3 regions of the Streptomyces sp. NPDC018947 genome follow, and region 3 is predicted to be linked to each of the others. Evidence: riboswitches for the same ligand, from Rfam matches in the RefSeq annotation. Region 3 holds a riboswitch; each other region holds the start of a gene.
What was found. A riboswitch is a leader RNA that binds a small molecule or an ion and turns the genes downstream of it on or off. The one in region 3 is predicted to bind cyclic di-AMP.
Positions count from the first base shown of each region.

Region 1: linked by a shared signal. The riboswitch ahead of ACH499_RS30840 (transglycosylase family protein) and the one ahead of ACH499_RS09565 (peptidoglycan DD-metalloendopeptidase family protein) in region 3 are both predicted to bind cyclic di-AMP.
Region 2: linked by a shared signal. The riboswitch ahead of ACH499_RS17560 (C40 family peptidase) and the one ahead of ACH499_RS09565 (peptidoglycan DD-metalloendopeptidase family protein) in region 3 are both predicted to bind cyclic di-AMP.

Region 1 covers NZ_JBIRZD010000020.1:84,712-94,830, reverse strand. Annotated here, with positions in the region: gene ACH499_RS30855 (nucleoside triphosphate pyrophosphohydrolase) at 1-24, shown strand, start outside; gene ACH499_RS30850 (cytochrome P450) at 21-1,334, shown strand; gene ACH499_RS30845 (transglycosylase family protein) at 1,478-2,506, shown strand; cyclic di-AMP (ydaO/yuaA leader) riboswitch at 2,683-2,849, shown strand; gene ACH499_RS30840 (transglycosylase family protein) at 2,853-3,575, shown strand; gene eno (phosphopyruvate hydratase) at 3,845-5,134, shown strand; gene ACH499_RS30830 (septum formation initiator family protein) at 5,256-5,738, shown strand; gene ACH499_RS30825 (DUF501 domain-containing protein) at 5,768-6,307, shown strand; gene ACH499_RS30820 (exopolyphosphatase) at 6,304-7,245, shown strand; gene ACH499_RS30815 (NAD(P)/FAD-dependent oxidoreductase) at 7,664-9,055, shown strand; gene ACH499_RS30810 (class I SAM-dependent methyltransferase) at 9,272-10,119, shown strand, end outside.
Region 2 covers NZ_JBIRZD010000008.1:211,897-222,015, reverse strand. Annotated here, with positions in the region: gene ACH499_RS17585 (8-amino-7-oxononanoate synthase) at 1-298, shown strand, start outside; gene ACH499_RS17580 (DUF397 domain-containing protein) at 358-588, opposite strand; gene ACH499_RS17575 (helix-turn-helix transcriptional regulator) at 598-1,458, opposite strand; gene ACH499_RS17570 (ATP-binding protein) at 1,672-2,178, shown strand; gene ACH499_RS17565 (DUF6328 family protein) at 2,169-2,813, opposite strand; gene ACH499_RS17560 (C40 family peptidase) at 2,936-3,409, opposite strand; cyclic di-AMP (ydaO/yuaA leader) riboswitch at 3,413-3,624, opposite strand; partial or broken gene ACH499_RS17555 (urease accessory protein UreG) at 4,003-4,150, shown strand; partial or broken gene ACH499_RS17550 (urease accessory protein UreD) at 4,180-4,573, shown strand; gene ACH499_RS17545 (alpha/beta hydrolase) at 4,707-6,326, shown strand; gene ACH499_RS17540 (NAD-dependent epimerase/dehydratase family protein) at 6,386-7,420, opposite strand; gene ACH499_RS17535 (lysophospholipid acyltransferase family protein) at 7,487-8,209, opposite strand; gene proP (glycine betaine/L-proline transporter ProP) at 8,367-9,881, opposite strand; gene ACH499_RS17525 (RpiB/LacA/LacB family sugar-phosphate isomerase) at 10,025-10,119, shown strand, end outside.
Region 3 covers NZ_JBIRZD010000003.1:333,163-343,281, forward strand. Annotated here, with positions in the region: gene dxs (1-deoxy-D-xylulose-5-phosphate synthase) at 1-989, shown strand, start outside; gene ACH499_RS09545 (aspartate aminotransferase family protein) at 990-2,375, shown strand; gene ACH499_RS09550 (XRE family transcriptional regulator) at 2,440-3,081, shown strand; gene ACH499_RS09555 (DUF6126 family protein) at 3,078-3,200, shown strand; gene ACH499_RS09560 (tyrosine-protein phosphatase) at 3,240-4,037, opposite strand; cyclic di-AMP (ydaO/yuaA leader) riboswitch at 4,477-4,634, shown strand; gene ACH499_RS09565 (peptidoglycan DD-metalloendopeptidase family protein) at 4,639-5,580, shown strand; gene ACH499_RS09570 (SGNH/GDSL hydrolase family protein) at 5,806-6,591, shown strand; gene ACH499_RS09575 (carboxymuconolactone decarboxylase family protein) at 6,676-7,257, opposite strand; gene ACH499_RS09580 (MBL fold metallo-hydrolase) at 7,421-8,614, shown strand; gene ACH499_RS09585 (RBBP9/YdeN family alpha/beta hydrolase) at 8,670-9,260, opposite strand; gene ACH499_RS09590 (MFS transporter) at 9,257-10,119, opposite strand, start outside.

The DNA of each region.
Region 1 (10,119 bases), on a different contig from region 3:
GCGATCAGGGAGGTGGAGGGGTGACCGCGCGCCCCGCGCCCGAGCTGTTCACCTGGGAGTTCGCGAGCGACCCCTACCCGGCGTACGCCTGGCTGCGCGAGCACGCCCCCGTGCACCGCACCACGCTGCCCAGCGGGGTGGAGGCCTGGCTGGTCACCCGGTACGCGGACGCCCGGCAGGCCCTCGCCGACCAGCGGCTGTCCAAGAACCCGGCGCACCACGACGAGCCCGCCCACGCCAAGGGCAGGACCGGCATCCCGGGGGAGCGCAAGGCCGAGCTGATGACGCATCTGCTCAACATCGACCCGCCGGACCACACCAGGCTGCGTCGGCTGGTCAGCAAGGCGTTCACACCGCGCCGCGTCGCCGAGTTCGCGCCCCGGGTGCAGGAGCTGGCCGACGGCCTGATCGACCGGTTCGCCGCCACCGGCTCGGCCGACCTCATCCACGAGTTCGCGTTCCCGCTGCCCATCTACGCCATCTGCGACCTGCTCGGCGTCCCCCAAGAGGACCAGGACGACTTCCGCGACTGGGCGGGCATGATGATCCGTCACGGCGGCGGGCCCCGGGGCGGTGTCGCGCGGTCGGTGAAGAAGATGCGGGGCTACCTCGCCGAGCTGATCCACCGCAAGCGCGCCGCGCTGCCGCCCGAGCCCGGTCCCGGCGAGGACCTGATCTCCGGTCTCATCCGCGCCTCCGACCACGGGGAGCACCTCACCGAGAACGAGGCCGCGGCGATGGCCTTCATCCTGCTCTTCGCGGGGTTCGAGACCACGGTCAACCTCATCGGCAACGGCACCTACGCCCTGCTCACCCACCCCGGGCAGCGCACCAGGCTGCAGACGTCCCTGGCCGCGGGCGAGCGCGGGCTGCTGGAGACGGGCGTCGAGGAACTCCTGCGCTACGACGGCCCGGTGGAGCTGGCCACCTGGCGTTTCGCCACCGAGGCGCTCACCCTCGCCGGGCAGGACATCGCCCCCGGAGACCCCGTGCTCGTCGTCCTGGCCGCGGCCGACCGGGACCCGGAGCGCTTCGCGGACCCGGACACCCTGGACCTCTCGCGCCGGGACAACCAGCACCTGGGGTACGGCCACGGCATCCACTACTGCCTCGGCGCCCCGCTCGCCCGGCTGGAGGGGCAGACGGCGCTCGCCACGCTCCTCACCCGTCTGCCGGACCTGCAGCTGGCCGCGGATCCGGCCGAGCTGCGCTGGCGCGGCGGGCTCATCATGCGCGGGCTGCGCACCCTGCCGGTGTCGTTCACCCCGGCCCCGCCGGTGCCGGACGAGGCCCCCTCGGCGCCGGACAAGACCCCGTCGCCACCGCAAAGGTGACACGCGCTCACCTCTGTGATCTTCACGTGATCTGCGCGGCATGAACTTGTGACAAGCGATCATCTGCCTATACCTTCACGGATCAGCGTGGCGCCGAGCGTCATCCGCCACGCCGTCATCGCTGTCTCGGGAAAGGTCGCCGCATGCTCTCCGGGAACGGTCGTCACCGTCGCCCCCGCCAGGCCCCCGCTCTGGTCGTCGCCGCCGGAGTGACGGGCTCCGCCATCGCGATCCCTCTGCTGGGGGCCACGGGTGCGCACGCGGCCGACGGTGCGGGCTGGGACCGGGTCGCCGAGTGCGAGACGGGCGGTGCCTGGAGCCAGAACAGCGGCAACGGCTACTACGGCGGCCTCCAGCTCTCCCAGGACCTGTGGGAGCGCTACGGCGGTCTGGACCTCGCGTCCAGCGCCGACCAGGCCAGCCGTTCGCAGCAGATATCGGTCGCCGAGAAGGTGCTCGCGGACCAGGGCATCGTCGCCTGGCCCACCTGCGGCCTGCTCGCGGGCCTGGGCAACGGCTCCGGCACCGCGACGGGGGACAGCGGGGCCCCGGATGACGGCGCGTCGGCACAGGAGGGGACCACGGGCGCGGCCGAGCCGTCCGTCACGGCCGGTTCCGCCGGGTCCGACACCGAAGCGTCCCCCGCGCCCTCCGCCTCCCGGTCGCCGTCGCCCTCCGCCACGGAGACGCCTGACGCTTCGTCGGGCAAGAGTGAGGAAACTCCCGAATCGGGCACCTCCGCCACGCCGGACGCCCCGGCCGCGGACGCCACGCGGGGCTCCGGCGGCGCCGGCGCGACCGCCCCGGCGGGCGAGGAGTCGGACAAGTCGGGGCAGAACGGCTCCGTTTCGGGGAGCACCGGCACCGAGGAGACCGCGACCGGCCGGCACCGGGGCGGCAGCGCGGAGGAGAGTCCCGCGGACGGCCGCACCGCCGAGTCCTGGGGCCGGCACGCCTCGCGTGGCGACGACAGCGCACGCGGCCTCACGGACGCCTCGTACACGGTCCGTTCCGGGGACAGTCTCTGGGGCATCGCCGACTCCCTTGACGTCACCGGCGGATGGCGCGCGCTCTACGACGGCAACAAGGACGTCGTCGGAGCCGACCCGGACCACATCCTGCCCGGTCAGACGCTCACGGTCGGGGGCGAAACGGGCGAAAACCAGGGCTAGTTCGCGTCACGGTTCAGCCTGTATGTCCGTTTTGGATCACGTGAGAGATAGGTCTCAGAAGCCGTGATCGTCTTTGAAAAACGGCCGAACCCGTGTCTACGGTCATGACCGCTCGCCACCGCGGGCCCCGGCCGCCGCAACGCCGAATCCTGCCAGCGGCAGCCCGGGAACAGTCGTCGCGTCAAGCGCCGCAGGCAGGAGCGGGGGACCCAAGGTAAGTGCCGCACCGGGCAAGCGAATCGGAGCGGCTAGGGGTGAAGCCGAGTCCCGTGAGGGACCCGGCCGGGCAACTCAACCGGCCCGAACCCGACAGCTCACCTCGCAGGCGTCGGTGAGGGGATCAACCATGCTGTTTTCCAGCAAGGGCAAGCACCGTCGTCCGTCCAAGGCCGCTCGCGCCATCGCCGTCGCCGGCGTGGCCGGCGCCGCCGTCGCCGCCCCGCTGATGGCGGCCGGCAACGCCTCCGCCGCCACCGCGTCCGAGTGGGACGCCGTCGCCCAGTGCGAGTCCGGCGGCAACTGGTCGATCAACACCGGCAACGGCTACTACGGCGGTCTGCAGTTCTCCGCCTCCACCTGGGCCGCCTACGGCGGTACGCAGTACGCCGCCACCGCCGACCAGGCCACCAAGTCGCAGCAGATCGAGATCGCCGAGAAGGTCCTCGCGGGTCAGGGCAAGGGTGCCTGGCCGGTCTGCGGCACCGGCCTGTCGAGCGCCGCGTACACCGGCGGCTCCGCCGCGAGCACGGACAGCGGCTCCTCGCAGAGCCAGAGTGGCGGCTCCACCGCCGAGCGCTCCACCGAGCAGAAGGCGTCGCGCTCCTCCGAGCGTCCGGCCGCCGAGCAGAAGGTGGAGAAGAAGGCCGAGAAGAAGACCGTCACCACCCCGACCGGCAAGAAGGTCGAGAAGGGCGACGGCGAGTACAAGGTCGTCAAGGGCGACACGCTCAGCTCGATCGCCGCCGAGCACCACGTCAAGGGCGGCTGGGCGAAGCTGTTCGACCTGAACGACGACATCGTCGACGACGCCGACCTGATCTACCCGGGCCAGCAGCTCCACCTCAAGTAAGCGGCGGCCCGCCCCTGCTCCCGCCCCGGTGCGTGTTCCCCCGTACGCACCGGGGCGGGTTTTTTCGCGCCCGGCGCCGCGGGCGCGTACCCCCGGTTTCCCCGAACCGTCTTTGTTCCGTTCGGAAACAATTTACTCTCGGTTCTGTCCACCGGGTGGGCGACCGGCTGGCCGATCGCCCGGAGCCGGTTAGGCTCGTCCCGCAGAGCCGCCGCGGACCCTGCGGGCCCGCGTCACACCGAAGCGTCACATTGAAGAAGGAGATGCTCGTGCCGTCCATCGACGTCGTCGTAGCCCGGGAAATCCTGGACTCCCGAGGCAACCCCACGGTCGAGGTCGAGGTCGGCCTCGACGACGGCAGCACGGGGCGTGCCGCCGTTCCCTCCGGTGCCTCCACCGGTGCCTTCGAGGCCATCGAGCTCCGCGACGGCGACCCCAACCGCTACCAGGGCAAGGGCGTCGAGAAGGCCGTCCTCGCCGTCATCGAGCAGATCGGCCCCGAGCTGGTCGGCTACGACGCCACCGAGCAGCGCCTGATCGACCAGGCCATGTTCGACCTGGACGCCACCGACAACAAGGGCTCGCTCGGCGCCAACGCCATCCTCGGCGTCTCGCTCGCCGTCGCCCACGCCGCCTCCGAGGCCAGCGACCTGCCGCTCTTCCGCTACCTGGGCGGCCCGAACGCGCACCTGCTGCCGGTGCCGATGATGAACATCCTGAACGGCGGCTCGCACGCCGACTCCAACGTGGACATCCAGGAGTTCATGATCGCCCCGATCGGCGCGGAGTCCTTCTCGGAGGCGCTGCGCTGGGGCACCGAGGTCTACCACACCCTCAAGAAGGTGCTGAAGGGCAAGGGCCTGGCCACCGGCCTCGGCGACGAGGGCGGCTTCGCCCCGAACCTCGGCTCCAACCGCGAGGCCCTCGACCTCATCCTCGAGGCCATCAAGGAGGCCGGCTACACCCCGGGCGAGCAGATCGCGCTCGCGCTGGACGTCGCCGCGTCCGAGTTCTACAAGGACGGCTCCTACACCTTCGAGGGCAAGGAGCGCTCGGCCGCCGAGATGACCGAGTACTACGCCGAGCTGGTCGAGGCGTACCCGCTGGTCTCCATCGAGGACCCGCTGTTCGAGGACGACTGGGAGGGCTGGAAGACCATCACCGACAAGCTCGGTGACAAGGTCCAGCTCGTCGGCGACGACCTGTTCGTCACCAACCCGGAGCGCCTGGCCCGCGGCATCGAGGACGGCGCGGCCAACGCCCTGCTGGTCAAGGTCAACCAGATCGGTTCGCTGACCGAGACCCTGGACGCCGTGGAGCTGGCCCAGCGCAACGGCTTCAAGTGCATGATGTCCCACCGCTCCGGCGAGACCGAGGACGTCACCATCGCCGACCTGGCCGTCGCCACCAACTGCGGCCAGATCAAGACCGGTGCCCCGGCCCGCTCCGAGCGCGTCGCCAAGTACAACCAGCTCCTGCGCATCGAGGAGATCCTCGACGACGCCGCGGTGTACGCCGGCCGCAGCGCCTTCCCGCGCTTCCGCTCCGCCAACCAGTAGGCACGGCGAGGGCCGAGTGCCACCTCTGTAGGAAGCGTCGTACGTACGTCCCCGTACTCGGTCCCGTACCGTGTGCGGGGACGTACGCACGTAGGAGACGGACGAAGGCGGAGGCGGGGACATGGCGGTGAAGGACCGGGACCGTTTCTCCACCGCGACCAGGATCCGGCTGATCGGGGAACAGACCGCCGCCCGGGTCTACCGCTCGCAGACCAAGCGCCAGGCGCGCCGGTCCCGGCTGACCGGCCGGGCCGCGCTGCTCGCCATGGTGCTCTGCTCGCTCGTCGTGGCGCTCGCCTACCCGTTACGGCAGTACGTCGCCCAGCGCGCCGAGATCGCCGACCTGCGCGAGGAACAGGCCCGCACCCGCGAGCGGGTGGAGGACCTGCGCGACCTCAAGGCACGCTGGCAGGACGACGCCTACGCCGAGCAGCAGATCCGGCTGCGGCTGCACTATGTGATGCCGGGCGAGACGGGCTTCGTCGTCGTCGACCCGGAGGCGGCGAAGAAGTCGCGCACCGACCTCGGCGCGGCCGACCGTCCCTGGTACCGCAATGTGTGGGACGGGGTCGACAAGGCCGACGCCGGCGCCGACCGGCAGTGACCCAACAGGAAGACCAGCAGAAGACAGCCATGCAGACTCCCCCTCCCACCACCCCGCGCACCGAGCCCAGCGACGCGGACGTGGAGGCCTTCAAACAGCAGCTCGGGCGCCCGCCGCGCGGCCTGCGGGCCATCGCGCACCGCTGCCCGTGCGGACAGCCGGACGTCGTGGAGACGGCGCCGCGGCTGCCCGACGGCACGCCCTTCCCCACGCTGTACTACCTGACCTGCCCGAGGGCGGCCTCCGCGATCGGCACGCTGGAGGCGAACGGCGTGATGAAGGAGATGACCGAGCGCCTCGCCGCCGACCCCGAGCTGGCCGACGCCTACCGGGCCGCGCACGAGGACTACATCCGGCGCCGCGACGAGATCGAGGAGCTGACCGGCTTCCCGAGCGCGGGCGGCATGCCCGACCGGGTGAAGTGCCTGCACGTGCTGGTGGCCCACTCGCTGGCGGCCGGCCCCGGCGTCAACCCGCTGGGCGACGAGGCCATCGCGATGCTGCCCGAGTGGTGGCGCAAGGGACCGTGCGTGACGGTCGCCGAGAGCCACGGGGAGGACGCCCAGTGACCCGCGTGGCCGCCGTCGACTGCGGTACGAACTCCATCCGGCTCCTGGTCGCGGACGCGCACCCGGAGACCGGCGAGCTGGTCGAACTGGACCGCCGCATGACCATCGTGCGGCTCGGCCAGGGCGTCGACCGCACCGGGCGGCTGGCGCCCGAGGCGCTGGAGCGCACCTTCGCCGCCTGCCGCGAGTACGCCGGGATCATCAAGGAGCACGGCGCCGAGCGGCTGCGCTTCGTGGCGACCTCCGCCTCCCGGGACGCCGAGAACCGGGACGAGTTCGTGCGGGGCGTCCTGGAGATCCTCGGCGTGGAGCCGGAGGTCATCTCGGGCGACCAGGAGGCCGAGTTCTCCTTCACGGGCGCGACGAAGGAGCTGACGGGCCGCGAGGACCTCCGCCGGCCCTACCTGGTCGTGGACATCGGCGGCGGCTCGACCGAGTTCGTCGTCGGCGGCGGCCGGGTGAGCGCCGCCCGCTCGGTGGACGTCGGCTGCGTCCGGATGACCGAACGTCACCTGGTCCACGACGGCGCGGTGACCGACCCGCCGGCCGCGGAGCAGATCGCGGCGATGCGGGCCGACATCGAGGCGGCCCTCGACCTGGCCGAGCGGACGGTGCCGCTGCGCGAGGCGCACACGCTGGTCGGCCTGGCCGGCTCGGTGACGACGGTGTCCGCGATCGCGCAGGAGCTGCCCGAGTACGACTCGGCGGCCATCCACCACTCCCGGATCTCCCACGCCCGGGTCCGCGAGATCAGCGAGTGGCTGCTGCACTCCACCCACGCCGAGCGGGCGGCGGTGCCCTCGATGCACCCGGGCCGCGTCGACGTGATCGCGGCAGGGGCGCTGATACTGCTGGCGATCATGGAGCGCACGGGTGCGGAGGAGGTCGTCGTGAGCGAGCACGACATCCTCGACGGCATCGCCTGGTCGTTGGCGTAGGGATTCGCGGCACCTTTCTGAGCAGGGCGGACGACGTTTGAGCGCGCCCGGGGGCCCTTCGGGGCCCCCTCGGCGACATCCCGTCGGGAAACTTCGTGAAGTTCTTCACAAGGAAATGGGGCCTGTCGGCCCGGGAAAGGGCGCCGGTTGGCCCTTCCGGTGGTTCAACTGCCGTTTGAACGTGTTCAGGAGGGCCCGTCGAAGGGGCCCGGGCGCAGGGTCTCGGGAGGGTGCTCCACCGCCCTCGGCGACACGGAGGGGCAGCTCACGCGGCATTGACAACGGGACGCGCTCCACGTCGGTTCCGTCTCCCGCCATGATCTCCGTCACGTGGGCGGCGGATGGTAGCACAAGCCCCCTCGAAGCTTGTGAAGGGGCGCACGAACCACCCCCCTGGGGCGGGTGGATACTCGATGCCATGAGCACCACGGAGCGTCCCAGGATCCTCGTAGTAGGCGGTGGGTACGTAGGCCTGTACGCAGCTCGACGCATCCAGAAGAAGATGCGTTACGGCGAGGCGACCGTCACCGTCGTCGACCCGCGGTCGTACATGACCTACCAGCCCTTCCTCCCCGAAGCCGCCGCCGGCAACATCTCCCCGCGGCACGTCGTCGTCCCCCTGCGACGCGTGCTTCCCAAGGCGGAGGTCCTCACCGGCCGGGTCACCACCATCGATCAGGACCGCAAGGTCGCCACGATCGCCCCGCTCGTCGGCGAGGCGTACGAGCTGCCCTTCGACTACCTGGTCATCGCCATGGGCGCGGTCTCCCGCACCTTCCCGATCCCCGGCCTCGCCGAACAGGGCATCGGCATGAAGGGCATCGAGGAGTCCATCGGCCTGCGCAACCACGTCCTGGAGCAGCTCGACAAGGCCGACTCCACCACCGACGAGGAGATCCGCCGCAAGGCGCTCACCTTCGTCTTCATCGGCGGCGGCTTCGCCGGCGCGGAGACCATCGGTGAGGTCGAGGACATGGCCCGCGACGCGGCCAAGTACTACCGGAACGTGTCCCGCGAGGACATGCGCTTCATCCTCGTCGACGCCGCCGACAAGATCCTTCCCGAGGTCGGCCCGAAGCTCGGCCAGTACGGCAAGGAGCACCTCGAGTCCCGCGGTGTCGAAATCTACCTGTCCACCTCCATGGACTCCTGCGTCGACGGCCACGTGGTGCTGAAGAACGGCCTCGAGGTCGACTCCAACACGATCGTGTGGACGGCCGGCGTCAAGCCGAACCCGGCGCTCGCCCGCTTCGGCCTTCCCCTCGGCCCGCGCGGTCATGTCGACTGCCAGCCGACCCTCCAGGTCACCGGCACCGACTACATCTGGGCCGCGGGCGACAACGCCCAGGTCCCGGACCTGGTCGGCCGCAAGAACGGCAACCCCAACGCCTGGTGCCCGCCCAACGCCCAGCACGCGCTGCGCCAGGCCAAGGTCCTCGGCGACAACGTCGTCTCCGGCATGCGGGGCTTCCCGCAGAAGGAGTACAGCCACGCCAACAAGGGCGCGGTCGCGGGCCTCGGCCTGCACAAGGGCGTCGCCATGATCGTCATGGGCAAGATGAAGATCAAGCTCAAGGGCCGTCTCGCCTGGTACATGCACCGCGGCTACCACGGCATGGCGATGCCGACCTGGAACCGCAAGATCCGGGTCTTCGCCGACTGGACGCTCGGCATGTTCCTCAAGCGCGAGGTCGTCTCGCTCGGCGCCATCGAGTCGCCGCGCGAGGAGTTCTACGAGGCCGCCAAGCCGGCACCCGCCGCGCCCAAGGCCGACAAGCCCGCGGAGAAGACCGAGGCCAAGGCCTCCTGACCCCCGGTCACCCCGCAGCGCCAGCACAACCCCGAAGGGGCCACCCGCCATCCGTGGTGCGGGCGGCCCCTTCGGTGTTGCTCCGACGGGGCGATAAAACGTGGTGGGTACAAGTATTTTGCTCACTCGTAACGCGCGCCGGGGACTGTGCGGCGGCCCCCCAGGTGTTTTCGTGGTGTCAGGACATTCCGGGATCGGTCGTCACGGAGGTATGCCATGGCTGACGCCGCGCTGCGGCTGCAGAACCTCTTCGAACAGTTGCTGGGAGTGCCCCTCCCGGTCCGTGTTCGCGCCTGGGACGGTTCGCAGGCGGGTCCGCCGGACGCGCCGACGCTGGTCGTACGGCGTCGCAGGGCGCTGCGCCGGCTGCTGTTCAAGCCGGGGGAACTCGGGCTGGCCCGGGCCTGGGTCGCGGGTGACCTGGACATCGAGGGCGACCTCTACACCGCCCTCGACCTGCTCGCCGGCCTCGTCTGGGAGCGCGGCGAGGACGCCCGGGGGCTCGTCGCCTCCCTCCGGGACCCCGAGGTTCGGGCCGCCGTACGCGGACTGGTGAAGCTCGCCGGTCCGCCGCTGCCGCCCGCGCCGCCCCAGGAGGAGATCCGCAGGGTCCGCGGCCACCTGCACACCAAGCGCACCGACCGCCGCGCCATCAGCCACCACTACGACGTCGGCAACGACTTCTACGAACTCGTCCTCGGCCCCTCCATGGTGTACTCCTGCGCCTACTGGCCGGCCCCCGAGTCCGAGGGCGGCACCCTGGAGACCGCCCAGCGTGACAAGCTCGAACTGGTCAGCCGGAAGCTCGGCCTGAGGGCAGGTCAGCGCCTCCTGGACGTGGGCTGCGGCTGGGGCTCCATGGCGCTCCACGCGGCCCGCGAGCACGGTGTCGGCGTCGTCGGCGTCACCCTCTCCCAGGAGCAGGCCGCCTACGCGCGCAAGCGGGTCGCGGACGAGGGCCTCACCGACCGCGTGGAGATCCGCGTCCAGGACTACCGGGACATCGCCGACGGGCCCTACGACGCGATCTCCTCGATCGGCATGGCCGAGCACGTGGGCGCCGA
Region 2 (10,119 bases), on a different contig from region 3:
TGAGCCCGAACGGGCGGCGCGGGCACGCGCGGTGGCGGCGGGACTGCACGCGCGCCTGACCGCCGCGGGCCTGGACGCGGTACGTCCCGACGCCGCGGTGGTCTCGGTGCGGGCCCCCTCTCCGGAGGAGGCCGTCCAGTGGGCGGCCGACTGCCGTGCGGCCGGCCTGTCCGTGGGCTGCTTCCGCCCTCCCTCCGTGCCCGACGGTGTCTCCCGGCTCCGGCTGACCGCCCGCGCGGACCTCTCCGCGGAGCAGATCGAGCGCGCTGTACGGGTGATCGGCGAAACGCGGCCATGAGTCGGCGTGGCACGGCCGTGCTCGCGCGACGCACCCGGTGAGCGGCGTGGCGGGCCGGATCAGCCGTCGTGGAGAGCGGCCGTGAACGACGCCCAGCTCCCGGGGGAGAAGAGCAGCGCGGGCCCGGCCGGGTCCTTGGAGTCGCGCACGGCGAGCAGCCCGGCCCAGGGCCCGGCCGACGGACGGGTCGTCTCCACACAGTTGTTGGCTCCGGTGCTGTAGCTGCTGCGCAGCCACCGCACGTCTGGCAGTTCGGTACACGAGGGGACGTTCCGTGGAGGTGCGGACATGGTGCCTCCTTACGCGCCGGCCGCTGTCGCGGCGATGTAGTCCGACGATTCCTCGGGCGAAAGGGCGTGGTGCACAAGGGCGTTGAAGGCCTCGGTGTAGGCCTCTAGGTCTTCTTTCCGCTCGAGGTGGAGGCTACTCGTCAAATGGTCGAGAACTACCACGTCGAGATCAGAAGTGTTCGGAAATGAAAAAATTACGAAAGGACCGGTGACCCCGATGTGGGCCCCGGCGGCGAACGGCATCACCTGGAGGCGGACATGGGGCAGCCGCGCGGCCTCCACCAGCCGTTCGAGCTGGCGGGCCATCACGCCCGGACCGCCCACCTCCCGGCGCAGCACCGCCTCGTCGAGGACCGCGTGCAGCGCCAGCGGAGGATCGGCCCGCAGCACGTCCTGGCGGGCCAGCCGCACCTCCACCAGCGTGTCCAGCCGCTCCTCGGGCAGTCCGTCCACCGCCGCCCGCGTCACCGCGAGGGCGTACTCCGGCGTCTGCAGCAGACCGGGGACGACGGTGGTCTCCAGCGTGCGCATCGCACTCGCCTGGGACTCCAGGCTGATGAAGTCCCGGTACGTCGGGGGCAGTACGCCGCGATAGGCCTGCCACCAGTGGTGCCGGCCGCCCGTGCCGTCGGATCCCGCCAGCACCGCCAGCAACTCCCGCAACTGCGGATCGTCCACGCCGTAGGCGTCCAGCAGCAGGCGCACATCGGCCGGTTTCGCCCCGCTCGTCCCGGTCTCGATCCGGCTGACCTTCGACTGGTGCCAGCCCACCAGCCGGGCCGCCTCGCCGCTGGTGATCCCCGCCGCCGTGCGCAGGGCGCGCAGCTCCGCACCCAGTTTCCGGCGGCGCACCACGGGACCGTGCTGCATGGGCCACTCCTTTACTCCTTATGAGCCGCCCAAAAACGGTCTGCCGTCGCAGAGTTCACCGCTTCGAGCGACAGATATATGCATATCCCGGTGGATCGCCGCCCTTCAGCGGGTCGTGATGGCAGTCTGGCGGTGAAGCACCAGTCCGGGACCGTACTCGAACCATCCGCTCCGTGTCGGCCTGCGGTCCCGTGGGAAAGGGACGACGTCGCCATGGCAGACCACCTGGAAGCATCCGTCACTCTGCCGAGCGATCCCGCCTCGGTGGCCGCCGCCCGCACCTACGCCATGGCCACGCTGGCGGAGTGGGGCCTGCCCGCGGACGCGGAGATGGCCGAGACCGTCCGGCTCATCGTCTCGGAGCTGGCCACCAACGCGGTCCAGCACACCTTCGGCCAGTCACCCACCTTCACGGTGGACCTCGTCCTCGAACGGGACGAGCGGCTGCGCGTCGGCGTCACCGACAGCCACCCGCGCTTCCCCAAGCGCCTGCCCGCCGCGGTGCAGCAGGACAACGGCCGGGGCATGGTGATCATCCGCTGGCTGACGGCGGAGTTCGGCGGCAGGCTGCGGGTGCGGCCCACTCGCGAGGGCGGCAAGACCGTCTCCATCGAACTGCCCTGGACGGCGCCGGACGGTCCGGTGACGGCGGAGCCCGCTGTCACAGCCGTGGGCCGGCCCCGGAGCGAGCCCGCTGGGGGAAAGAACCCTCAGCGGTGAGGCGCCGGCGGCATCCGGCGCGCGGCGGCCGGTGCGCGCCGGGAGGCGGCCGGCGTACGGCGTGCCGGGACCGGCGCACGGCGGGGCGCGCCGCGCCGGGCCGAGGCGGCGGAGTCCGACGCGTCCGGGCGCCGTTCCCCGGCGCGGCCTCGGCCGCTCAGATGGGTCCGCCGGACCAGATGGGGGAGCAGCCCCCACAGGCCCAGGCAGACCGCCAGGGTCGCCCCGCCCGCGGCGAGTCCGCCGGCCCGGCCGGTGGTCACGTCGACGACGAGCATCACCGCACCGGTGAACGCGAGCACCAGCACGCCGAGGCCCACCGTGGCGAGCCGCGACGACACCCGCACGATGCGCGGCTTGGCGCCCCGCTGGAAGAGCGAGCGGTGCAGCGCGGCCGGGGCCGTGAACAGCGCCGCGGCGAGCACCGCGAGCAGCAGCGTGGTCACGTAGACGGCGCGCTGGACCGTGTCCAGCTCGGGGAAGCGCGAGGTGAACGCCAGGGACAGCAGGAAGGCGAAGAGGATCTGCACCCCGGTCTGGGTGACGCGCAGCTCCTGGAGCAGCTCGACGAAGTTGCGGTCGGCGCGCTCCAGCGGGGTCTCGTTGCGTGCGGTGCAGCGACGGTGCTCGGCCATGCCCTCACGGGTAACCGCCGAGCGCCGCGCCACTCCTGTGCGCACGCATCCGCCTCACGCCCTGCTGCCGGACGCCCGGGGAGGTGACGGCGCGTCAGGGTGCCGCCGACTCCCCGGGAGGGTCACTTCACCCGGCCGTACCAGACGCTCTTGGTCCAGATCTTCTGGAGCCGTACCACGTCCCCGGTCTTCGGGGCGTGCCAGATCTTGCCCTTTCCGGCGTAGATGCCCACGTGGTACACGCTGCTGCCCGAGTGGAAGAACACGAGGTCTCCGGCCTTGCGGCTCTTGGCGGAGATGTGCCGGGTCTTGTTGTACTGCTGCGCGGCGGTGCGCGGCAGTTTCTTGCCGGCCTTCTTGAACGAGTAGAGGGTCAGCCCGGAGCAGTCGAACCGGTTCGGCCCGGTGGCGCCCCAGGCGTAGGGGGAGCCCTTCTTGGAGGCCGCGATCTTGAGGGCCTTCGTCGCATGGGTGGCCGCGGCGGCCTCGCCGGCGGCACCGGGAACCACGAGCGAGCCACCCACCGCGGCGATGGTGAGGGCCGAGGCGGTACCGGCACGGGCCATGAGCGACGGGACACGATTGAGCGCAGTCATGCGCAACCCTTCGTCAGCCGCCTGTGAAGGATGACCTGTCGGATTCGGGCTGGCGAAGTTGCCCGGCCGCGTGTGCGGCTTCACCCCAAGGGCTGCTCGGCCCGGCCGTGGCGTGACCGTTCCGGCGACCCGTCGTGCTCGGGTCCTCCACTCCTGCCGATCCACTCCTGTCGACCGGTCGTCCGGGCGGCGGCAGGACTCGGCGTCCGCCCGGACCGCCCCGCCGCTGCGGCGGGGGCTTGTCGTCAGTAACGGATCTTGGCTCATGGAAGTCGGAAAATCCCAACGGAACGGGGCACTTGTGTTGTTACTCACCGCTCGGCCGTTCGGGTGGACACCTGCCCGGCCGGCTCTCCGCCCCGCGCGGCGCCGACGCCCGGACCAGCGGCGGAATGAGTAATTCCGCCAGCCGAGGCGCGGAGTGCGCAAGCTCGGCGAGCGGGAAATTCGAGGTGTTCCTACGCCGAAAGGGGGTAGGCCGAATGGCCCGTTTCCGGCCTTGGGTCGAGAACGTCCGGGGAACGGGAAGAAGGTGTGCGGCAGCGCGCGAAGACGTCGGAACGCGTCGCGGGCATGCGAACGGTCTGCCGCCGGTCCCCCGCAAGGGCGGCCCCGGCCTCTCCACCGCCGACCTGTTCATCGTCGACAAGACCGACCTCGCCCCGCGTCGGCTCCGGCCTCGCCCGGATGGCCGCCGACGCCGAGGCGCAGCGCGGCGAACCACCCGTCGCCCCGCAGTCGAGGGCGGTTGATCTCCGCTGAACCGCGGCGACCTCCGGGTGGCCACCTTCGCCGAACTCGCGCCCACGGCCGGGCTCGTGCTGCGCGAGGAGCAGGTGCTCGGCCGGGCCGGGGAGGAACCGGGGCGGCTCACCAGCCGTCTCTCCGTACGGATCCACGGCTGGCTGGTCCTCGACCGGAACCGGCCTGCGGGCCCGCCGTCCCCGGGCGGCTGACGGCCCCGCCGGACCGGCCGGCCGGTCCGCCGTCGGCCAAGTCGCCGTCGAACGACCGCGGTTCGCGACCGGTCCGCCGGCCGCCCGCCCGACCGGTCGGGGAGCGGCCGCCATGCCGCTCGCGGGGCCGGCTGCGCTGGACACGGCCGTGGCCCCGGACGCGCGGCGGCTGCGACGGCTGCCGGACGGGGCGCTGGCCTCGATGGACCGAGCCCGCCGACGGGCGGACACGAGTCTCCGTTTATCGGATTGGCAAAGAAGTGGCGCCTCCCCTGTTCCCGGGGAACGCACAGCCGCGAGGATCCCCGTACTCGTCGCACATCCTGTAGGGGGAGGGCCACTTGAGGAAGACAAGGCTGCACCGGAGAGCCGCCGCGTTCGGCACGGCCGGAGCACTCGTCACCGCCACGCTGATCGCCGGCACCGTCACGGCACCCGCGGCCGGCGCCAGTCCGGCCGTCGGCCGGGCCCACGGGCAGGGGCAGGGCCAGGACCGCGAGGCCCGCGGTGCCGCCATCGCCGCCGACCGTGCGGCGAAGGCCGGCGTCGACTGGCAGGACTGCCCCGCCGACTGGAACCTGCCCAAGCCCATCCAGTGCGGCTACGTCACCGTGCCGCTCGACTACGCCAAGCCGTACGGCAAGCAGATCAGGCTCGCCGTCGACCGCATCGGCAACACCGGCTCGAAGTCCGAGCGCCAGGGCGCCCTCATCTACAACCCGGGCGGCCCCGGCGGCTCCGGCCTGCGCTTCCCGGCCCGCGTCACCAACAAGAACGCGGTGTGGGCCAACACGGCCAAGGCCTATGACTTCGTGGGCTTCGACCCGCGCGGCGTCGGCAGGTCCGCGCCCATCTCCTGCGTCGACCCGCAGGAGTTCGTCAAGGCGCCCAAGATGGACCCGGTGCCCCGCTCCGAGGCCGACAAGCTCGCCCAGCGCAAGCTGGCCCGCGAGTACGCCGAGGGCTGCTTCGAGCGCAGCGGCGAGATGCTCCCGCACATGACCACGCCGAACACCGCCCGGGACCTGGACGTCATCCGCGCCGCCCTCGGCGAGGCGAAGCTCAACTACCTCGGCGTCTCCTACGGCACCTACCTCGGCGCGGTCTACGGCACCCTCTTCCCGGACCACGTGCGCCGGATGGTCGTCGACAGCGTCGTCAACCCGTCGCGCGAGAAGATCTGGTACCAGGCCAACCTGGACCAGGACGTCGCCTTCGAGGGCCGCTGGAAGGACTGGCAGGACTGGGTCGCCAAGAACGACGCGACCTACCACCTCGGCGACACCCGCGCCGAGGTCCAGGAGCAGTGGCTCAAGCTGCGCGCCACCGCCGAGAAGGCGCCGCTCGGGGGCGTCGTCGGCCCGGCCGAGCTGATCTCCTTCTTCCAGGGCGCCCCGTACTACGACTCCGCGTGGGCCCCCACTGCGGCGATCTTCAGCAAGTACGTGGCCGGTGACACCCAGGCGCTCGTCGACGCCGCCGCCCCGGACATGACCGACACCGTGGGCAACGCCTCCTCGGAGAACGGCAACGCCGTCTACACCGCGGTCGAGTGCGCCGACGCCAAGTGGCCCACCAACTGGCGCACCTGGGACCGCGACAACACCCGGCTGCACCGCGACCACCCGTTCATGACCTGGGCCAACGCGTGGATGAACCTGCCGTGCGCCACCTGGCCGGTCAAGCAGCAGACCCCGCTGAACGTCAAGACCGGCAAGGGACTTCCGCCCGTGCTGATCGTCCAGTCCGAGCGTGACGCGGCCACCCCGTACGAGGGCGCCGTCGAGCTGCACCAGCGGTTCAAGGGCTCCCGCCTGATCACCGAGCGGGACGCCGGATCCCACGGCGTCACCGGCCTGGTCAACCCGTGCGTCAACGACCGGGTGGACGCCTACCTGCTCACCGGCGAGCTGGACGCCCGGGACGTGACCTGCGCCCCGCACGCCACGCCCAAGCCGTAGCACCCGCGGACGAGCACAGGGGGCGGCCGGCCCTGCCGGCCGCCCCCTTTCGTCTGCCCTCAGAGGGGCCGCGCGGCCAGCCAGGCGTCCTCCGCCGCGTAGTCGAACAGGTCGCCGTAGGCCTCGGCCATCTCGGGGTACGCCTCCCGCCAGTCCCGCCCGGCGAGCCGCTCCTCGATCCAGGCGACCGTGTCCGGCAGGGAGTCGGCGTACCGGACCACCGGCCGGTACCCCAACTGCCGTGCCGCCGCCGTCATGTCGCACACCACCGGCGCCGGAACCGACCACGGGGTGTCGCCGACACCGGGCGCCGGCGGCGCGCCGTCCACGAGCACGTCCTCCGCCCGGACGCCCATCACCGCGTCGATCGCCGCCGCGATCTCCGCCACCGGCGGCGCCTCCGGATCGACGGCGTTCAGGACGCGCGTGCCCGGCCGCGGGGCGGCCAGCCGGATCAGCTCGGCGATGTTGTGCACGCTCGCCGGATGGAAGCGGCTCGCACCGCCGTACGCGAGCACACGCCGACGCCGGCCGTCCATGGTGCGCTTGACGAAGTACAGCTCGCGCGGGGTCCGGCAGTGCGGCCCGTGGATCGCGCCCGCCCGCAGCAGCGTCACCGGCAACCGGTCGCCCGCCGCCAGGAGTTCGCGCTCCAGAGCCGCCTTGCGGGTGCTGTAGGAGCTGTCCCCCGGCCGGACCGTGCGCTGCTCCTCGGTGACCGGCACCGGGTACTCGGGGAAGCCTCCGGGCTCGGCCTGCGTGTCGAAGTTCCGGCCCCGGGCGTCCTCGTAGACCGAGACGCTGGAGATGACCACGGCCGAGCCGACGCGCCCGGCGAGCGAGACGAGCTGCCGCGCGTGCCCGGCGCCGAAGGCCACCATGTCCACCAGGACGTCGCAGCCGTCGCCGACCGCCGCGGACAGCGCCGCGTCGTCCTCCCGGTCGGCCCGCACCACCCGTACGTCCCCGGGCCAGTCGGCGTCACGTCCGCCGCCGCGCGAGACGGCCGTCACCTCCCAGCCCTCGCGGGCCAGCACCCCCACGGCCACCCGCCCGATCTGCCCCGTCGCTCCGACCACCACAGCTCGTGTCATGGGGGGACCGTAGGCGCTCCGGGGACCGCCGGGCACGCCCTTCTGCCGACGGCAGACGACACGCTCCTAACGGCGCGGCAGCCGGGGGAACCTGCGGTCCTTCGCCGCCCGCTCCGCCTCCTCGGCCTTGACGTCCGCCGCGTACCGGTCGACGTACTCCTGCTCGGACAGCGACAGGATCGCGTACATGATCTCGTCGGTGACGGCGCGCAGCACGGCCTTCTCGCCCTCCATCCCGGCGTAGCGGGAGAAGTCCAGCGGCTCGCCGAAGCGGATCACCACGGGGTGCAGCCGCGGGATCTTCCGGCCCGGCGGCTGGGCCTCGAAGGTGCCGATCATCGCGCACGGCACGACGGGCACCCCGGCCCGCAGCGCCATCACCGCGACCCCGACCTTGCCCTTGTAGAGCCGGCCGTCGTGCGAGCGCGTGCCCTCCGGATAGATGCCGAGCAGCTCGCCCCGGCCCAGCACACCGAGACCCTCGCGGATCGCGGCCTGCCCCGCCTCCTTGCCGGAGCGGTCCACCGGGATCTGCCCGGCACTGCGGAAGAAGAACGCGGTCAGGCGTCCCTTGAGACCGGGCCCGGTGAAGTACTCGGCCTTGGCGAGGAAGGTGATGCGGCGACGGAGCACGGCCGGCATCAGGAAGTGGTCGGAGAACGACAGGTGGTTCCCGGCGACGATGGCCGCACCCGAGTCCGGCACATGGCCGAGCCCTTCGATCCTGGGGCGGAAGACCAGCCTCAGCAGCGGGCCGAGCAGTACGTACTTGAGCACGTAGTAGAACACGGCGGGTCTCCGATTCGGGTGCGGTCCTTCACGTCCGGGCGATCGATCGTAGCCCGGCCCGTCCCCTTCCGGCCCGGAAGTGCCCGGGCCGGAACAAGGCGACGGGGCGGCGGGACGCCTCGTCCCGCCGCCCCGTCGCGCACCCCGGCGCGCCGGCTCAGAACTTCGGTGCCGGCGCCTGCGCCTCCACCATCTCGGCGGCCTCCTCCTCGGTCTGCACCGACGGCGGGGAACCCTCGAGCGGCTGCTGGGCCGTCTCCTTCATGCAGGCCACCGCCACGACACCGACCAGGGCCGCGGCCATGGAGTAGTAGGCGGGCATCATCTCGGAGCCGGTCGCGCCGATCAGCGCCGTGATGACCAGCGGCGTGGTGCCGCCGAACAGGGACGCCGACAGGTTGTAGCCGACCGACAGGGACCCGTACCGGACGTTCGTGGGGAACATCGCGGGCAGCGCCGCCGACATCGTGCCGAGCAGGCAGACCAGGGACAGGCCGAGCATCAGCATGCCGCCCGAGACGGCGAGCAGGCTGCCCTCCCGCACCAGCAGGAAGGCCGGCGCGGACAGGACGAAGAAGCCCACCATCCCGGTCATCAGGACGGGCTTGCGGCCGAAGCGGTCGGACAGCCGGCCGACGTGGTTGATGATCAGCATCAGCAGCACCATGGTGGCCACCAGGATCAGCAGCCCGTGGCTCTCGCTGTAGTCCAGCTCGTCCGACAGGTACGTGGGCATGTACGACAGCAGCATGTAGTCGGTGATGTTGTACGCGCCGACGAGGGCGATGCACAGCACGAGGGCCCGCCAGTGCGTGCGGAAGATCTTGGCGAGGTCGCCCCGCGCCGTGGTCTCCACCGCGTTCGCCGCCTCCGAGATGTGGACGCTGGAGTCCTCCAGCTTCAGGAACGCGGGCGTGTCGTCCAGCTTCAGCCGCAGGTAGATGCCGATGACGCCGAGCGGCGCCGCGATCAGGAACGGGATGCGCCAGCCCCAGGCGTCCATGGTGTCGCTGCCCAGCCACGCGGTGAGCGCGGTGACGAGACCGGCGGCACCGGTGTACCCGGCCAGCGTGCCCAGCTCCAGGAAGCTGCCGAAGAAACCGCGCCGCTTGTCGGGCGCGTACTCGGCGATGAAGGTGGACGCTCCGCCGTACTCACCGCCCGTGGAGAAGCCCTGGAGCAGGCGGAAGACGATCAGCAGCAGCGGCGACCAGAAGCCGATCGCGTCGTAGCTGGGGATGAGCCCGATGGCGGCCGTGCCGATCGCCATGAGGATCATCGTCAGGGCGAGCACCTTCTTGCGGCCGATCTTGTCGCCCATCGGGCCGAAGACCATGCCGCCCAGCGGCCGCACCAGGAACGCCACGGCGAACGTGGCGAACGAGGACAGCAACTGCGCGGTGTCGCTCCCGGACGGGAAGAACACGCGGCCGATGGTGCCCGCCAGATAGGCGTAGATGCCGAAGTCGAACCACTCCATGGCATTGCCGAGAGAGGCCGCCTTCACGGCGCGCTTGACCGCGGCCTCGTCCGTGACGGTGATGTCCGACCGGCGCAGCCGAGGGTTCTGCCGTCGCTTGATGGCCCGGAACAGCGCCGGGTGGCGGCGGACCGCGGCGGTGTCGGGTTCTGGGCCGTTGTCGGTGGGGGACGTGGCGGCCTCCCTTTCCACGCGCAGACCCTCCTCGCGGAGGGCTGCTCGGTCGTACGTTTCTCGGGTCGTACCGTTCCCCCGATCATCCTGGGTATGGGCGTGACGTCAGTCATGCGGTTGCGCCGATGAGGTGAGCGGGCCCGAGTGAGTACCCTTCGCACATGCGCATCGCCGTCTCCTCCGACATGGACGAACCCGTGGCCAGGCTCCTCGTCGAGGAGCTGCGCGCACGGGGGCACGAGGTACTGGCGCACGG
Region 3 (10,119 bases):
TCACCCCGTCCGACGGACCGTCCTGGACGTCCGTGTTCGGCGAGGAGATGGTGCGCGTCGGCGAGGAGCGCGCCGACGTGGTGGCCGTCACCGCGGCGATGCTGCACCCGGTCGGCCTCGGCCCGTTCGCCGAGCGGTTCCCCGGCCGGGTCTGGGACGTCGGCATCGCCGAGCAGCACGCGGCCGTCTGCGCGGCCGGCCTCGCCACCGGCGGCCTTCATCCCGTGGTCGCCGTCTACGCCACCTTCCTCAACCGGGCCTTCGACCAGCTCCTGATGGACGTCGCCCTGCACCGCTGCGGTGTCACCTTCGTCCTGGACCGGGCGGGCGTCACCGGCGTCGACGGGCCCTCGCACAACGGCATGTGGGACATGTCCGTCCTCCAGGTCGTCCCCGGACTGCGCATCGCCGCCCCGCGCGACGCCGACCAGCTCCGCGCCCAGCTGCGCGAGGCGGTCGCCGTGGACGACGCGCCGACGTTGCTGCGCTTCCCGAAGGAGTCCGTCGGACCGGCCGTGCCCGCCGTGGACCGGGTCGGCGGCGTGGACGTCCTGCACACGGCCGAGCGGCCCGAGGTGCTGCTCGTCGCGGTGGGCGTGATGGCGCCGGTCTGCCTCGCGGCCGCCGAGCTGCTGGAGGCCCGCGGCATCGGGTGCACCGTCGTGGACCCGCGCTGGGTCAAGCCCGTGGATCCCGCGCTGCCGCCCCTGGCCGCCCGGCACCGCCTGGTGGCCGTCGTCGAGGACAACAGCCGCGCCGCCGGGGTCGGCTCCGCGGTGGCGCTGGCCCTCGGCGACGCCGGAGTCGACGTACCCGTACGGAGGTTCGGCATCCCGGAGCAGTTCCTCGCGCACGCCAAGCGCTCCGAGGTGCTCGCCGACATCGGTCTCACCCCGGTCGAGATCGCCGGCCGGATCAGCGCCGCCCTCGCCGTGCGGGAAGCGGCCGGCGAGGAGGCGACCGTCATGCCTGGGCAAGGAGAGAACTGAATGACCAAGGAGTTCGACCTCGGCTCGCTGCTGGCCGAGCGTGGCGCCGAGCGGTACGAGCTGCACGCCAAGCACCTCAACCACCAACTGCCGCGCATGCTGCGCACCATCGGCTTCGACAAGGTCTACGAGCGGGCCGAGGGCGCGCACTTCTGGGACGCGGACGGCAACGACTACCTGGACATGCTCGCCGGGTTCGCGGTGATGGGCCTGGGCCGCCACCACCCCGTCGTCCGCAAGGCACTGCACGACGTCCTCGACGCCTCCCTGGCCGACCTGACCCGGTTCGACTGCCCGCCGCTGCCCGGACTGCTCGCCGAGCGGCTGCTGTCGTACAGCCCTCACCTGAGCCGGGTCTTCTTCGGCAACAGCGGCACGGAGGCGGTCGAGACGGCGCTGAAGTTCGCCCGGTACGCGACCGGCCGACCGAGGATCCTGTACTGCGTGCACGCCTTCCACGGGCTGACCACCGGCTCGCTGTCCGTCAACGGAGAGAGGGGGTTCCGGGACGGCTTCGCCCCGCTGCTGCCCGACACCGCCGTCCCGCTCGGCGACCTGGACGCCCTCGCCCGCGAGCTGGGCAAGGGGGACGTGGCGGCGCTGATCGTGGAGCCGATCCAGGGCAAGGGCGTCCACGAGGCCCCGCCGGGCTATCTGCGGGCCGCGCAGGAGCTGCTGCACCGGCACAAGGCCCTGCTGATCGCCGACGAGGTGCAGACGGGCCTCGGCCGGACCGGGAAGTTCTACGCCTACCAGCACGAGGACGGCGTCGAACCGGACCTGGTGTGCGTGGCCAAGGCACTGTCCGGCGGATATGTCCCGGTGGGGGCCACGCTCGGCAAGGAGTGGATCTTCCAGAAGGTGTACTCCTCGATGGACCGCGTGCTGGTCCACTCGGCGAGCTTCGGGTCCAACGCGCAGGCCATGGCCGCCGGGCTCGCGGTGCTCTCCGTGATGGAGAACGAGGAGATCGTCGCCAACGCGGCCGCCGTGGGCGAGCGGCTCATGTCCCGGCTGTCCGGGCTGATGGACCGCTACGAACTGCTCGCCGACGTCCGGGGCCGGGGACTGATGATCGGCATCGAGTTCGGCCGGCCGCGGTCGCTGAGGCTGCGCAGCCGCTGGACGATGCTGCAGGCCGCGCGCAAGGGGCTCTTCGCGCAGATGGTGGTCGTGCCGCTGCTGCAACGGCACCGGATCCTGACGCAGGTGTCCGGCGACCACCTGGAGGTGATCAAGCTCATCCCGCCGCTGATCATCGACACGGCGGACGCCGACCGGTTCGTCGATGCGTTCACCGAGGTGATGGACGACGCGCACAACGGCGGCGGCCTGATCTGGGACTTCGGAAAGACGCTGGTCAAACAGGCGGTGGCGCAGCACTAGCGGCGGCCTTTGCCTGTGAGGCAACAGAATTGCCTTAGGGGCAAACTTCCGGCTGAATGGAGGTATGACCTCCTCGAACGAGCCACCGGAGGGACCGGCCGAGGCCGTGCCCTCCGTGGTCGCGCCGCAGCTCCGCGCCCTGCGGCGCCGGGCGGGCCTCACCCTGGAGGCCGCGGCCCGCGCCGCCGGACTGTCGCCCGCCCATCTCTCCCGTCTGGAGACCGGGCAGCGCCAGCCCTCCCTGCCGATGCTGCTCGCGCTCGCGCGCGTCTATGGTACGACCGTGTCCGCCCTGCTCGGCGAGACGGCCGTGGACCGGGACGCCGTCGTACGGGCCGCCGACATGGAGCCGACGGTCGCGGGCGGCTGGACGTACTGGCAGGCCGGCGGGTCCGGCCGCGGTATGCAGGCCCTGCGCGTCCGGGTGCCGCACGGTACCCAGGGCGACATCGTGCGCGTGCATCCCGGCGAGGAGTGGCTCCACGTCCTGCGGGGCCGGCTGCGGCTGCGCCTCGGGGACGCCGTCCATGTGCTCGGTCCCGGCGACGGTGCCCACTTCGACTCCCTGACCCCGCACCGGATCGCGGCCCAGGACGCCGACGGGCTCGAGATCCTCTTCGTCCACACTCTGCTGCAGAGCCCCACGGCGACGCTGTGCCTGGGGCCCGCCACCACCCTCCCTCACACCGCCGGAGAGATGCCATGAGCACGATCCAGGACAAGTTCCCGCGCGCCCTGTGGGTGCGGCTCTTCATCTACATCGCCCTCGGGCACGTCTTCGGCGGCTTCCTCTACCTGCTGTTCGAGGTGGGAGCCAGTAAGTAGAGGTGGGAGCCAGTAAGTAGCGGACCGCGGGCGGACGGCTCAGGCCAGCATCCGCTCGCGCAGCCGCTCACGGGTCGCCGGTGTGAGTCCGAGGCCCTGCTCCAGGTACGTCTCCACGCCGCCCCAGGTCTCGTCGACGGTCTCGAACGCCGCCGCCAGGTACTCGGCGCGCGCGTCGAACAGGGGGCTGAGCAGCTCCATGACCTCGGGGGAGTAGGCCGAGGCGGCCGAGCCGCTGCGGCGCACCTTGTAGCGGCGGTGCTTGGCGTTCGACTTCAGGTAGTCCTCGACGATGGCGTCGCGCTCCACGCCGAGGGCGAGCAGGGTGATCGCGATCGACAGGCCCGCGCGGTCCTTGCCGGCCGCGCAGTGCATCAGCGCGGGGACGCTGTCCTCCGCGAGCGAGTGCAGCACGCGCGAGTGCTCCGCCGTGCGCTCCTTGATGATCGAGCGGTAGGAGGCGATCATCCGGTTCGCGGCCCGGTCGTCCGCCAGGATCTCGCGGAGCTGGTCGAGGTCGCCGTCGCGGACCATCGTCCAGAACTCCGCGCCGTCGGCCGGGTCGCTCAGCGGCAGATTCACGTTGCGCACGCCCGGCAGCTCGACGTCCGGGCCCTCGAGCCTCTGGTCGGCCGCGTTGCGGAAGTCGAAGATCGTGTGCAGGCCCAGTGAGGCGAGGAACGCCGCGTCCTCCGCGGTGGCGTGCGCGAGGTGCCCGCTGCGGAACAGCACGCCCGGGCGCACCCGCCGTCCGTCCACGGTCGGCAGTCCGCCCACGTCCCGGAAGTTGCGCACACCGGTCAGCTCGGGTTCGGTCGACGGGACCTGCTGCGTCACGGGGGCTCCTCACGTTCCATCCCGCCGGCGCTGCTCGCCGACGGGCGCCCAGCCGACGATACGGCATTCCTTGCCTGCGGCAATGAGTTGCCCGCAGGGCACAAGGAGGCCCGAATGCAGCCCATCTGAGCCTTCTGTCCGAATTGGCGCCTTAGTTCCAACTCGCTGGGAAATAAGGGGAGCTGGAATGTGGCCGCGTGAGCAGCGTCATAAAGGTGACCGTGCGTTGCCCGTCATGTTCACGTAATTCAGGTGTTTCTCAAGCGGGTTCACGGAAAGGCGCGCCGCCGGAATCGACGGAGTGTGACCGCCCATTCCCTTGTTGGATCAAGGGAAACACCTGTCCGTGGTACCCCTCGCTTGTCCATTCGTGTCCCGGTCCCTTACGTTCACCACCGATCCGGACGGACGCCTAATCCTGCCGCCGACCGGAGCCCGCATTCATCCACCACCCGTACACGGCAGGAGCGGGGGACCCACAGGTAATACCGCCTGTTCCGGTTCCCGGAACGGCTCGGGGTAAAGCCGCGTCATGACGCGGCCGGGCATCTCCAGTCCGCACCCGACAGCTCACCTCGCAGGCGCCGGAGAGGAATTCGCCATGCCCGCGAAGGGTAAGCACCGCCGTACCAAGGCCCAGCGCCTCGCCCGTACCATCGCCGTCGCCGGAACCGGTGGCGCCGCGATCGCCCTCCCGCTGCTGGGTGCCGCCGGCGCCCACGCCGCCCCCGCGCACTCCGTCGCCGGCCAGTCCGTGCAGTCCACCCCGGCCGGCGCGCAGAAGTCCGCCGACAAGGGCTCGGCCTCGCACGTCTACACCGTCAAGAGCGGTGACTACCTCTCGAAGATCGCCGCCGAGCAGCACGTCGACGGCGGCTGGAAGAAGCTCTACGCGGACAACCGCGAGGCCGTCGGCTCCGACCCGTCGCTGATCCACCCGGGCCTCAAGCTGTCGATCGGCGCGAAGGCCGCGGACACCGCCAAGTCGTCCTCGTCCGCGCCGAAGACGGCCGAGAAGCCCGCCGAGAAGCCCGCCGAGGCGAAGAAGTCCGCCGAGAAGCCCGCCGAGAAGGCGTCGGAGGCGAAGACCGCCTCCTCGCAGTCCTCGAACACCAGCACCCAGTCCGCCGGCACCACCAGCGGCTACACCGCTCCCGTGGCCGGTGCCCTCGGCACCCCGTACCACCAGTCCGGCAGCATGTGGTCCAGCGGCTACCACACCGGCACCGACTTCGTCGTCCCGACCGGCACCTCCCTGAAGGCCGTCGCCGCGGGCACCGTCGTCTCCGCCGGCCCCGGCGGCGCCTACGGCAACCAGGTCGTCATCAAGCTCGCCGACGGCTACTACGCCCAGTACGCCCACCTGTCCTCGATCTCCGTCTCCGCCGGCCAGTCCGTGACCGCGGGACAGCAGATCGGCCTCTCCGGTGCCACCGGCAACGTGACCGGACCGCACCTGCACTTCGAGATCCGGACCACGCCGAACTACGGCTCCGACGTGGACCCGATCGCCTACCTGCGCTCGCACGGCGTCTCCGTCTGACGACGGTTTCCGCGCAGACCCCGCGCCACCGAAGGCCGGACCCCGATCCCCGGGTCCGGCCTTCGGTGCTCCCGCCATCCCCGGGCGCTTATTCCTGAGTTGGCGAACACTTTAGGAGTGGCCTTTCTCACCGCCCGTCAACCCCTTCCTACGGTCGCGTAGGTCACATTCCACGGTGAATCATGAGCCGATGTGGCAGACGATTCGAAGAGTGACAGCAGAGCAGTGATCGGGTCGTACGTGGCGGTGGGGGACAGCTTCACCGAGGGCGTCGGCGACCCCGGCCCCGACGGGGCGTTCGTCGGCTGGGCCGACCGGTTCGCCGTCCTGCTCGCCGACCGGCGCCCCGAGGGCGACTTCACGTACACGAACCTCGCCGTACGCGGCAGGCTGCTCGACCAGATCGTGGCGGAGCAGGTCCCCCGGGCGGTGGAACTCGCGCCGGACCTCGTCTCCTTCTGCGCGGGCGGCAACGACATCATCCGGCCCGGCACCGACCCGGACGAGGTGGCCGAGCGCTTCGAGCGGGCGGTGGCCGCGCTGGCCGCCACCGCGAACACGGTCCTCGTGACGACCGGCTTCGACACCCGCGGAGTGCCCGTCCTCAAGCATCTGCGCGGCAAGATCGCCACGTACAACGGGCACGTCCGCGCCGTCGCCGACCGCTACGGCTGCCCGGTGCTCGACCTGTGGTCGCTGCGCAGCGTCCAGGACCGCAGGGCGTGGGACGCCGACCGGCTGCACCTGTCGGCCGAGGGACACACCCGCGTGGCGCTGCGCGCCGGCCAGGCCCTCGGCCTGCCCGTCCCGGCCGATCCGGAGCAGCCCTGGCCCCCGCTGCCGCCGCGCGGCACCCTCGACGGCCGGCGGGACGACGTGCAGTGGGCCCGCGAGTACCTGGTGCCGTGGATCGGACGCCGGCTGCGCGGGGTCTCCTCGGGGGACCACGTCACCGCCAAGGGGACGCTGTCGCCGGACGACATCAAGATGCGGATCGCGGCGGTGGCCTGACCGCGGGCGAGGCGGGCCCCGGGCCGCCCGGACGGGGAGGTGCCCACGGCACGGATCACCGAGGGCACCTCCCGGCCACCCTCCTCAGTCCGCCGAGGTGGTCTCCCGCGTGCGGCCCGGCGCGGGCAGGTCGCAGGACTCCTTGAAGCCCTGGCTGGTGAGGCCGAGGGCCGCGTTCATACGGGACCGCAGGTTCTCCACCGCGACCATGGCCGTCAGCTCCACGAACGCCGGCTCGCCCAGCTCGGTCCGCAGCCGCTCGGCGAGATCGTCGTCGACCGTGGGAGGGGTCGCCGTGGCCGCCTCGGCGTACTCCATGACGTCCCGCTCCAGCGGCGTGTAGGCGTCGCTGTCGCGCCACACCGGAACGTCGTGGAGCTTGCGCCGGTCCATGCCGCGCCCGGCGCTCACCCAGTAGCCGAAGTCCATGCACCAGGAGCAGCCGATCGACGCGGCCGTGGCCATCACCGCGAGCGCCTTCAGATCGGCGTCCAGCTTGTTCCACCTGGCCACGGACTGCTCGAACCGCAGGTCGCCCCAGAGCACGCGCGGGTTGTGCGCGAGCGCCTTGGCGGGATCGAGGGTCTTGCCGTAGGCGCGCCGGGAGTACCACTCCGCGGCGCGCAGCAGGAGCGTCCGGGGCGGGGTGAGGGATACGCGGGCCATGGCGGCCACCTTCCTGTCCGTCGTGCCGTTCTCTTCCGGGCCCCCTCTCCGGGTGCCCACACCGGTACGACGGACGGAGGGAACACGGATGTGACATCCGTCGTTCGAGGTGTTGTCGGAAGATCCGACGACGATCACCTGACCCACTCCACCTGGAGGTTCCGTGGCCGGTCCCCGATCCCCGCGCACCGGGTTCCGTGTGCCGCGTCCCGCGGCCTTCGGAGCGGACCCGGGCGGTGAGCGCATGGCGCGTATCCGCAGGTCGCCGCATTTCCGCGACGGCGTCTTCCAGAACCCCGGGGGCGCCGCCAGGACCCGCCCCTCGGGATCGGCCCGTGAGTTCGCCAAGGTCTACTTCGACCGGGCGTCCCGGCTGGGCCGCGCCCCGCTCGGCACGGTCCCGGTGCACGCCACCACGCTCGCCGACCTGACCCGGCCGCCCGCCTCCGGCCTGCGGATCACCTGGGCGGGGCACTCCAGCGTGCTCACCGAGATCGACGGGCAGCGGGTGTTGTTCGATCCCGTGTGGGGCGAGCGCTGCTCCCCCTTCCCCTTCGCCGGCCCCAAGCGGCTGCATCCGGTGCCGCTGCCCCTCGCCTCCCTCGGGCCGGTCGACGTCGTCGTCATCTCCCACGACCACTACGACCACCTGGACATGCCCACGATCAAGGCGCTGGCCGGCACGGACACCCTGTTCGCCGTGCCGCTCGGCGTCGGCGCCCACCTGGAGCACTGGGGCGTGTCCCCCGCGCGGCTGCGCGAACTCGACTGGCACGAGTCGACGCGCGTCGGCGGTCTCACCCTGACCGCCACCCCGGCCCGCCACTTCTGCGGACGCGGGCTGCGCAACACCCAGCACACCCTCTGGGCGTCCTGGGTCGTCGCCGGTGAGCGGCACCGCGTGTACCACAGCGGGGACACGGGCTACTTCGACGGCTTCCGGGAGATCGGCGCCGCGCACGGCCCGTTCGACGCCACGATGATCCAGCTCGGCGCGTACTCCGACTTCTGGCCGGACATCCACATGACCCCGGAGGAGGGTGTGCGGGCCCACCTCGATCTCCAGGGCGGGCGGCCGGGGGGTGTCCTGCTGCCGATCCACTGGGGGACGTTCAACCTGGCGCCGCACGCGTGGGCGGAGCCGGCGGAGTGGACGAAGGACTCCGCCGTGGAGGCCGGCCAGGCGGTCGCGTTCCCGCGGCCGGGGGAGCCGTTCGAACCGGCGGGGAGGCTGCCCAAGGAGCCCTGGTGGCGGGCGGTGTCCCAGCCGTTGGCCCACCCGTGGCGCCGAGCCCGGCGTGCCGAGGGCGCGGCCGAGGCGAGCCGGGGTGATCTCGACCTCGCGGGCGAGAGGTGACGTCTGCCGGAGGCCGGGCATCGGGCGGGGCGAGCCGGGGAGGAGCCGGGCGGCGTCAGGCGGACGTGGACGACTCCTGTTCGAGGCCGAGTTCCCGGAGCAACTCGACCGCGCGGGGCCAAGGGCCGTAACCGGCGGCGGGGTTGACGTGTCCCGCCGGGCCGAGGCCGACCAGGCGGCTGTCCCAGTCGCGAGCCAGTTCGGCGACGCGCGCGAACCGTGCCAAGGGGTCGTTCCTGCCGGCCGCGACGATGCTGGGGAAGGGCAGCCGCAGCCGTGGCACGGGCGACCAGCCGTGCTCTCTGAGCTCGTGCGGGGACGGGTAACCGTCCGGCAGGGCCGTGTCGAAGTCCGGCGGGGCGACCAGGAGCGCGCCGTCGATCCCCAGGCCGCCGTGCTGACGTGCCCAGTGGACGGTGGTGAGGACCCCCGCGCTGTGCGCTGCCAGCAGCACCCGACCGGACAGGCCGCTCAACGCCTCCTGCAGCGCCGCCACTTGCGCCCACCGGCTGAGCCTGTCCTGTTCCAGCGGAGGGACGGTCCGGGTACGGGGGAGCTGCTGGGCGAGATGGGTCTGCCAGTGATCACTCACGTGGTCGCGCAGACCGGGGACGATCACGACGGTTGCGCGGTCGCCTTCGGTCATCGTTGTGCCTCCGGGGTCTCGGGCGCCGGGGCGGACGGACCGCCGAGCCGGCGCAGGTCCTTCTCGTATGTCGTCCTGCCGATGGCGAAGGCCGCGGCGCCCAGGAGCGCGACGAGCGGGATCACCTGGAACGTGGCGCGCAGGCCCAGGTGGTCGGCGAGGAAGCCCGTCACCGCGGGGCCCGGCGCCAGGCCGAGCAGGCTGTTGGCGAGGGTGAGCGTGGCGAACGCCGTCGCGGCGATGGCGGCGGGGGTCAGGCTCGCCACCATCGCCGTGGCCGGCCCCGCGGTGCCGGCCGCCACCAGCGTGCCGGCGCCGACGAGGACGAGCTGCGCCGGCCCGGCCGGCATCAGGAAGCCCGAGGTGAGCAGCACGAGGGAGCAGAGGCTGCAGGCGATCGCCACGGTCCACTTGCGGATCACGGCCGTTCGGCCGACACGGTCGGACACGGCGCCGCAGAGAATCATGCCGGTGCCCCCGATCAGGGCGAACACCCCGGCCGCCAGTCCCGCCTCGGCCGTCGGCAGGCCGTAGTACCGGTCGAGATAGCTGGGCATCCAGGTCAGCAGGGCCATCGCCAGGAACATCTGCATGCCGCTGCCGACGTAGGCGCAGATCACCGAGACCGAGGAGAACAGTTTCGGCAACTGCGGCCGGACGGGCGGACGTTCGACGGGAAGCGCGGGACCCGCGCCGATCCGGCGTTCCTTGACCACGAGCGCGTACAGGAAGGCCAGCGCGAGCCCGTACAGGCCCATCACCCCGAACGCCCAACGCCAGCCGTGCGCCTGCGCGACGACGCCGCCGATCGAGACACCGAGGACGGAGCCGAAGGACCCGCCCGCCATGAAGGCCCCGG